One region of the Mycobacterium sp. pW045 genome, then DNA from elsewhere that is predicted to be linked to it. Evidence: riboswitches for the same ligand, from Rfam matches in the RefSeq annotation. Region 1 holds a riboswitch; the other holds the start of a gene.

What was found. Region 1 has a riboswitch for cobalamin ahead of ACAG20_RS05600 (ABC transporter substrate-binding protein). Riboswitches for the same ligand answer to the same signal wherever they lie in the genome.
Region 2: linked by a shared signal. The riboswitch ahead of metE (5-methyltetrahydropteroyltriglutamate--homocysteine S-methyltransferase) and the one ahead of ACAG20_RS05600 (ABC transporter substrate-binding protein) in region 1 are both predicted to bind cobalamin.

The regions. Positions count from the first base shown of each region.
Region 1 covers NZ_JBGGKU010000003.1:165,851-170,044, reverse strand. Annotated here, with positions in the region: gene cobN (cobaltochelatase subunit CobN) at 1-1,439, opposite strand, end outside; cobalamin riboswitch at 1,675-1,868, shown strand; gene ACAG20_RS05600 (ABC transporter substrate-binding protein) at 1,905-3,098, shown strand; gene ACAG20_RS05595 (FecCD family ABC transporter permease) at 3,095-4,147, shown strand.
Region 2 covers NZ_JBGGKU010000010.1:93,895-98,088, forward strand. Annotated here, with positions in the region: gene metE (5-methyltetrahydropteroyltriglutamate--homocysteine S-methyltransferase) at 65-2,359, opposite strand; cobalamin riboswitch at 2,477-2,674, opposite strand; gene ACAG20_RS16550 (SDR family oxidoreductase) at 2,729-3,379, opposite strand; gene ACAG20_RS16555 (acetyl-CoA C-acyltransferase) at 3,486-4,194, shown strand, end outside.

The DNA of each region.
Region 1 (4,194 bases):
AAGCCGCGCGGCGGCTGGATCATCAGCACGACGTTGCCGGATCGCAGTGCGGCCAGCACGATCTCGCCGGCATCGTTGACGAACAGGGTCCCCGGGGCCGGGCCCCACGCCGCCGTCATCGAGTCGCATAGCTCGTCGGGCAGCTCGGCGGTCCACTGCGCGTACTGCTGCGCGGTCACCCGTACCTGGGCCTCGGTCAGCTGCGCGGCGGACAGCCAGTCCTCGTCCTGGCCACCGGCCTCGATCAGGGTGTGGATCAACCGGTCCCCCGCCTGCGTCTCGTCAGCGATGTCGAGCACCCCGAAACCGTCGCCGACGTCGTAGCCGGCGTCGGCCAGCCGGTGCAGCAGCCGCACCGCCGAGGCCGGGGTGTCCAGCCCGACCGCGTTGCCGACCCGGGAGTGCTTGGTGGGGTACGCCGAGAGCACCAGCGCCAGCTTCTTGTCGGCGTTCGGGATACGGCGCAGCACAGCGTGGTTGACCACCACACCCGCGACCCGGGCACAGCGTTCGGGGTCGGCGGCGTAGTGCGGCAGCCCGTCGTCGTCGATCTCCTTGAAGGAGAACGGCACCGTGATGATCCGGCCGTCGAACTCCGGGATGGCGATCTGGGTGGCCGAATCCAGCGGGGTGACGCCGTCGTCGTTGACCGCCCAGTCCGCCCGCGACGACGCCAGGCACAAGCCCTGAAACACCGGAATATCCAGTGCGGCGACCTGTTCGATGTCCCAGGCGCCGTCATCGTCGCCGGCACCCACGGTCGCTGTGGCGTTCATCGCACCGCCGGCCGCCAGCATGCAGACCACCACTGCATCCAGGGTGCCGAGTGCCTCGAACAGCTCGTCGGGGGCGTTGCGCAGCGAGGCGGCGAAGATCGGCACCCCGACCGCCCGGCCGGTGGCGTCGATGGCGTCGGCCAGCGCGTGGGCGAACCCGGCGTTGCCGCTGACTTCGTGGGCCCGGTAGTACAGCACCCCGACCCGTACCGCATCGGGTGCCTCGTTCGGCTCGCGAGACCCGTATCCCCATTCCGGGATCACCGACGGCTCGTCGAAGCCCTCGCCGGTCAGCAACACCGTGTCGCACAGGAACGCGTGCAGCTGCGCCAGATTCGCCGGCCCGCCCTCGGCGAGGTAGGCGTGCGCCTGCGCCGCCAGCCCGATCGGGACCGTCGAGCACTCCATCAGCTCGGCGTTGGGTGATCGCTCGCCGCCGAGCACCACCACCGGCAGCCCGGTGGCGCGCAGCAGCGTCAGCTCGGCGTCGATCTCCGCGGACGAACCCAGGATCCGCAGCACCACGACATCCGCCCCGTCGAGCACCGGTTGGATGTCCTGGCGCGCCGGGTTGCCCAGGGTGTAGGCCGCTCCGCTGGCGCGGGCCGACAGCAGGTCGGTGTCGGACGTGGACAGCAAGGCGATGCGCCGGGCATCAGACATCGGGGTTCCTCCTCGGGGTTCGCGCCCCATTCGGTCGGGTGTCCCGCGGCCAGTATCTGGCTGACGGCGCACCACGAACCGCGCCGCTCACAGTGGCGGAACCGCCCCGGAATCATTCGGCGGTCCCAGTGCCGGCTCGCCTCCGCCGCCCCTTCGGGCCACCTCCGTCGAGCCTCGCTGGACCGCCGGAATTACACCGGGTTCCTGACGCCACGAGACGGCGGCCAGCCTAGCCCAGCACGGCATGCAAGAATGTCGCCGGTAAGGCGATGGCAACACAGTGAGGAAGCCGGTGCGAATCCGGCGCGGTCCCGCCACTGTCATCGGGGAGTGACCCTCATCGGCCACGGTCCGCCACGTGTGGGGCTGGAAGGCGAGGCGAGCAGTGATCCGAGAGCCAGGAGACTCACGTCATCGCGTCCTCCGAACCGGGGCGGTGTACCCCGAGGAAGCTGATGCACGCCCATGTTCCGTGCGCTGCGGGTAGTTCCCGTGCTGGCCACCGCGCTAACCCTGGCGCTGGCCGGCTGCGCGGCCGAGCACGCCCCCCGCACCGCCGACGGGCGGCAGGACTGCATTACCGACTTCGATCCACACGCCGACTACTTTCCCGACAAGTCGACGCTGTCCGAGGCCACCAACTTCGCCATCGAATACCACCGCAGCTACCAGATCCTGACGGTGCACCGCCCCTACCTCGGCGGCACACCGGTGTCCTATGTGCTGGTGCGCTGCGGGGCGCCGGCCCCGGCATTGAGCGGTGAACTGGCTGCCGCCCAACGCATCACCGTTCCGGTGCGCAGTCTGTATTCGGGCTCGACGACCCATCTGGCGATGATCACCGAACTCGACAAGGCCGACGTGGTGACCGGGGTGGCGAGCCCGGCCGCGGTCGCCGACCCACAGCTCCGCGAGCGCATCGACGCCGGTGCGACCGTCGGCTACGCACCCGGCGGGCAGGTCAACATCGAAAGCGTGCTGCACGCCGGCCCCGATGTGCTGGTCACCCAGGGCATGGACGACGCCGGCTACCCCAAGCTGCGTGAAGCCGGCCTGCCGGTGGTCGCCGACGCCGAATGGCTGGAGGCCACCCCGCTGGGCCGCGCCGAGTGGATCAAGATGTTCGCCGCGCTGACCGGCGCCGAACGCCGGGCCGGGCAGGTCTACCAGGGCATCCGCCAGCGCTACCGGGCGCTGGCGGCGCAGGCCTCGGGGGCCGCGCCCACCGAGGTGCTCCTCGGCACCATGTACTCGGGCCACTGGTCCATGCCCACCGGCGCCAGTTACTCCGGGCGGCTGGTAGCCGACGCCGGCGGCAGCTACCCGTGGCTCGCCGACGACGGCGCCGAGAGCCGGCAGCTGAATTTCGAATCGGTCTACACCCGCGCGGCAGACGCACCGGTGTGGCTGGTCACCGACGACTGGGCAACCGTCGATGACGCGGTGGCACGCGACAGCCGCTACCGCGAACTCGCCGCGGTCCGCACCGGCCAGGTGTGGTCGGCGACCAAGGCGATCGGACCCGGTGGGGGCAACTTGTACTGGGAACGCGGCACCGCGCGACCCGATCTGCTGCTCGGCGACCTGGTCGCCATCCTGCATCCCGAGCTGGCCGATCGCGGCCACGACTTCGAGTTCTACCGGCAGGTCCCACGATGACGGCCGCCGCGGTGCGGCCGGGGCGCGCCACGCTGGTGCTGGCCGGGCTGATCGCCGCGGTGCTGGTGCTGGCGCTGCTGGGGCTGGCGTTGGGGCCGGTGCGGGTACCGCTGGCCGACACCGTGCGGGTGCTGTTCGGCGCCGACGCATCCGATCCGCGCTGGCAGGTGATCGTGGCCAACATGCGGCTGCCGCGGGTGCTCACAGCGCTAGCCGCCGGATCCGCCCTCGGGGTCGCCGGCCTGCAACTGCAGACGCTGTTCCGCAACACCCTGGCCGACCCCTACATCCTCGGGGTCAGCTCCGGGGCCAGCCTGGGTGTGGCGCTGGTGGTGCTGGCCGGCGGTGCCGCCGGCGCCGGCTTTCGCACCACCGGCGGCAGCCGCGCCGGGGAGGTGCTCGCGGCGGCACTCGGCGCGGCGGCGATGTTGACGCTGGTGCTGGTGTTGTCGCGCTGGACCCGGTCGGCGGCGACGCTGCTGCTGATCGGGGTGATGATCGGAGCGGCCAGCACCGCGCTGGTGAGCCTGGCGCTGGTGTACTCCGACCCGCAACGGGTGCAGCAGTACCTGCTGTGGGGCTTGGGCAGTTTCGCCGCGACCGGCTGGGCCGACCTGCGGCTGCTGCTGCCGCTGGTGGCCGTCGGGCTGATCACCGCGGCGATGACGATCCGGCCGCTCAACGCCCTGCTGCTCGGGGAGAGTTACGCGGCGACCATGGGCATCAACGTGCACCGCGCCCGCATCGTCACGGTCGCCTCGGCATCATTGCTGGCGGGGGTGACGACTGCGTTCTGCGGGCCGATCGCCTTCCTCGGACTGGTGGTTCCGCACGTGGCCCGCATCGCCGTGGGCACCTCCGATCATCGGGTGGTGCTGCCGACGGTGATGTTGCTGGGTGCGGTCGCCGCGCTGGCGTGCGGCATCGTCAGCCAGGTCCCGGGAAGCGATCTGGTCATCCCGATCAACGCGGTGACCGCGCTGGTCGGAGCGCCGGTGGTGATCACCGTGCTACTGCGGGCCCGCCGCGGATCGGGGATGCCGTCATGATGGCCCGCATGATCCCGGCGGTTCAGCGAGGCTCGACGGAGGAGAGC
Region 2 (4,194 bases), on a different contig from region 1:
ACCTACTGCGAGATTTTCACAATCCTTTCGCAGCAGGCGCACGCTCGGCGACGCGGGTCAGGCCTTACACGTTGGCGCGGGCCTGCTTCGCCGCGGCGACCAGGTTGGCCAGCGAGGCGGTCACCTCGTCGGTCTTGCGGGTCTTCAAGCCGCAGTCCGGGTTGACCCACAAGCGCTGCGCCGGAACGGCGTCAAGTGCTTCCCGCAATGAGGTGGCCATCTCGTCGGTGGATGGCACCCGCGGGGAGTGGATGTCATAGACGCCCGGCCCCACCCCGTTGGAGAACCCGATCGCATTGAGGTCGTCGAGCACCTCCATGTGCGAGCGGGCGGCCTCGATCGAGGTGACGTCGGCATCCAGGTCGGCGATGGCCCCGATCACCTCGCCGAACTCCGAGTAGCACAGGTGGGTGTGGATCTGGGTCGCATCCGACACCCCCGACGTCGCCAGCCGGAACGCGCCGACCGCCCACGTCAGGTAGGCCTCCTGGTCGGCCTTGCGCAGCGGCAGCAACTCCCGCAGCGCCGGCTCGTCGACCTGGATCACCGCGATGCCGACGGACTCCAGATCCACCGTCTCGTCGCGGATCGCCAGCGCCACCTGGTTGGCGGTGTCGGCCAGCGGCTGGTCGTCGCGGACGAACGACCACGCCAGGATGGTCACCGGCCCGGTGAGCATGCCCTTGACCGGCTTGTCGGTCAGCGACTGCGCATAGGTGGCCCACTCAGTCGTCATCGGGTGCGGCCGCGAGACGTCGCCGAACAGCACGGGTGGACGCACGCACCGGCTGCCGTAGGACTGCACCCAGCCGTTGGCGGTGGCGAAGAACCCCTCCAGCTGCTCGGCGAAGTACTGCACCATGTCGTTGCGCTCCGGCTCGCCGTGTACCAGCACGTCCAAGTCGAGGCTCTCCTGCAGCTTGATCACCGCGGCGATCTCGGCTTTCATCCGGCGGGTGTACTCGTCCCTGTCGATCTCGCCGGCGACCAGCGCGGCCCGGGCCTTGCGGATGTCGACGGTCTGCGGGAACGACCCGATGGTGGTGGTGGGCAGCGGCGGCAGGTGCAGTCGTTCGGCTTGCGCGGCGCGGCGTGCCTCGGCGCTGCCGCGGCGCGCGCCGGACGCGGTGATGGTCGCGATCCGGTCGCGGACGTCGGCGTTGTTCAGCCGCGGATCGGCCTTGCGGGAGGCGACGGCGGCGTTGGACGCGCCGATCTCGTCGCCGATGGCATCGCGGCCCTCACGCAGCGCGCGCGCCAGGGTAGCCACCTCGCTCACCTTCTCCGCGCCGAACGCCAGCCAGCTGCGCAGGTCGTCGTCGAGCCCGCTCTCACCGTCGAGCGTGTAGGGCACGTGCAGCGTCGAGCAGGATGTCGAGACGGCCAGCGAGCCGACCGAACCCAGCAGCGACGCCAGCTTGGCCAGTGCGGCCTGCAGGTCGGTGCGCCAGATGTTGCGGCCGTCGACCACACCGGCGACCAGGGTCTTGGAGGCCAACTCCGGCACCGACGCGATCTTGGTGTTCGGGCCGTAGACCAGGTCGACACCGATCGCCTCGACCGGGGTGCGGGCCAGCGCCGGCAGCGCCGCACCCGGGTCGCCGAAGTAGGTCGCGACGAAGATCGCCGGCCGGTTGCTCAACCCGCCCAGCCGGGCGTAGACCTGCTCGGCCAGCGCGGGGGCGTCGGCGGAGACGTCGGTCACCAGCACCGGTTCGTCGATCTGCACCCATTCGGCCCCGGCGTCTGCCAGCTTGCCCAGCAGTTCGGCGTAGACGTCGGTCAGCTCATCGAGGCGGTGGATGGGCGCGGGTGCTCCGTCGACGGCCTTGCTCAGCAGCAGGAACGTGATGGGTCCGATGATCACCGGCCGGGCCACGTTTGCGCCGAAGCCCTGCTCCCTGGCCTCGGCCAGCTCGGCGAGCACCTTGGCCGGGTTGAGTGCGAACGTGGTCTCCGGGCCGATCTCCGGGACGATGTAGTGATAGTTGGTGTCGAACCACTTCGTCATCTCCAGCGGGGCGATCTCGGCATTGCCCCGGGCCGCGGCGAAGTAGCGGTCCAGCTCGTCGGCCACCCCGGCGACCCGAGCCGGCAGCGCGCCGAGCAGCACCGCGGTGTCGAGCATCTGGTCGTAGTAGGAGAAGGTGTTCACCGGTATCGAGTCCAGCCCGGCGGCGGCCAACTGCGCCCAGGTGTCGCGGCGCAGGCCGGCTCCGACGTTCCGCAGTTCGTCCTGGCCGATCCGGCCGGCCCAGTAGCTCTCGGTGGCGCGCTTGAGTTCGCGGCGCGGACCGATCCGCGGTGAGCCGAGAATGGTGCAGGTAAAGGGTTGAGCGGTCACGATCTGATCCTTCAATCGGAGGGTGGGTCACCGCCGGCGGTCGTCCAGCCAATCCGGTCCCGTGCACATTTAATGCACTATAACCCTCAAAAACCAGACGCCCATTCCGCGAGGCGGTGATCCGCCGGGCGCGGCGCACCCGGCACAACAGGCAGGTCTTCGGACTCGCAGGCGCGCACCGACGGTGCTCCTAGTGGCCGTCGCTTCCCAGTCACTTCGTGACCAGTGCCTTGGACGGCGGTCGTTCCTGCATACCGCTGCGGGACAGTCCCGGATTCTCACCGGGTTCCCTCTCGCACACCGCGGAAAACCCACGTTGTGCTCGATGCCGACACCACCTTGCGGCGGTACCGGCAAACCAGTTGCGTGGCCAAGACTACCTGGTCAACTGGCTTGCAGGGCCTCCAGGATGGGGGTCTCGCCATCGTTGAACTCGATGGTGCGGCGACTCGTTGACGGCTCGACCAGGCAGGCCGCGATCACCTGTGCGACATTGGCTCGCGAGACCGTTCCCTTGTCGGTTGCGGCGCCCGTCTCGATGCGGCCAGTGGCCGGTTCGAGGGTGAGCCGGCTCGGGCCGAGCACCGTCCAGTCGAGGTCGCTCGCTCGCAGATGAGCGTCGGCGGCGCCCTTGGCCTGCGCGTACGGGAAGAACGCATCGTCCTCGGGCACGCCGTGCCCTGGCCCGGCGCCGAAATAGGACACCATCACGAATCGGCGCACCCCGGCCTGCCCGGCGGCATCGATGACCCGGATCGCGGCGTCGCGGTCCACCGCGTAGGTCCGGGCGGGGTTGCCGCCGCCGGCCCCGGCGGAGAACACCACCGCGTCGTGCCCGGCGACCAGTTCCGCCAGGGCGTCGGTGTCCAGCTGTTCGATGTCGGCCACCACCGGGACCGCGCCGGTCACCGCCACTTCTTCGCTGTGGTCGGGGTTGCGGAACACCGATGTCACCTGATCGCCGCGCTCGGACAGGATCGGGCTGAGCAGCAGGGCGACCTTGCCGTGGCCGCCGAAGATCACGACGCGTGCCATGACTTTGACCGTACGCGAAGCGTGGAGCGACCCCCGTTGACACCAGCCGAGCGCCGCGGTTGACAATCGAGGGCAACCAGCCCCGAAGCAACAAAGGAGAACACCCATGGCCGAAGCAGTCATCGTAGAAGCGGTGCGTTCGCCGATCGGCAAGCGCAACGGCGGTCTGTCGGGGGTCCACCCGGCGGAACTGTCCGCCCAGGTGCTCAACGGGTTGGTCACCCGGGCGGGTGTGGACCCCGCCTTGGTCGACGACGTGATCTGGGGTTGCGTGATGCAGGCCGGCGAGCAGGCCCTCGACATCGGGCGCACCGCGGTGCTGGCCGCCGGGTGGCCCGAGTCCGTGCCGGGGGTGACGGTGGACCGCCAGTGCGGATCCAGCCAGCAGTCGGTGCACTTCGCCGCCGCCGGTGTGGTCGCCGGGCACTACGACGTTGTCGTCGCCGGCGGCGTCGAATCGATGTCGCGGACCCCGATGGGCTCATCGCTGGCCAACGGTGGACACCCCTACCCGGAGGCGTTCCGCAACCGCTACAGCCAGACCCCCAACCAGGGGATCGGCGCGGAGATGATGGCCGAGAAGTGGGGCCTGGACCGCACCGCGCTCGACGAGTTCGCGCTGGCCTCGCACGAGAAGGCCGCCGCTGCCCAGGATTCCGGCGCGTTCAAAGACGAGATCGTCGCGATCAAGGATGCTGAGGGGAATGCCGTCAGCGACGACGAGGGCATCCGCCGCGGAACCACTATCGAGAAGATGGCCCAGCTCAAGCCGGCGTTCAAGGAAGACGGCGTCATCCACGCCGGCAACTCCAGCC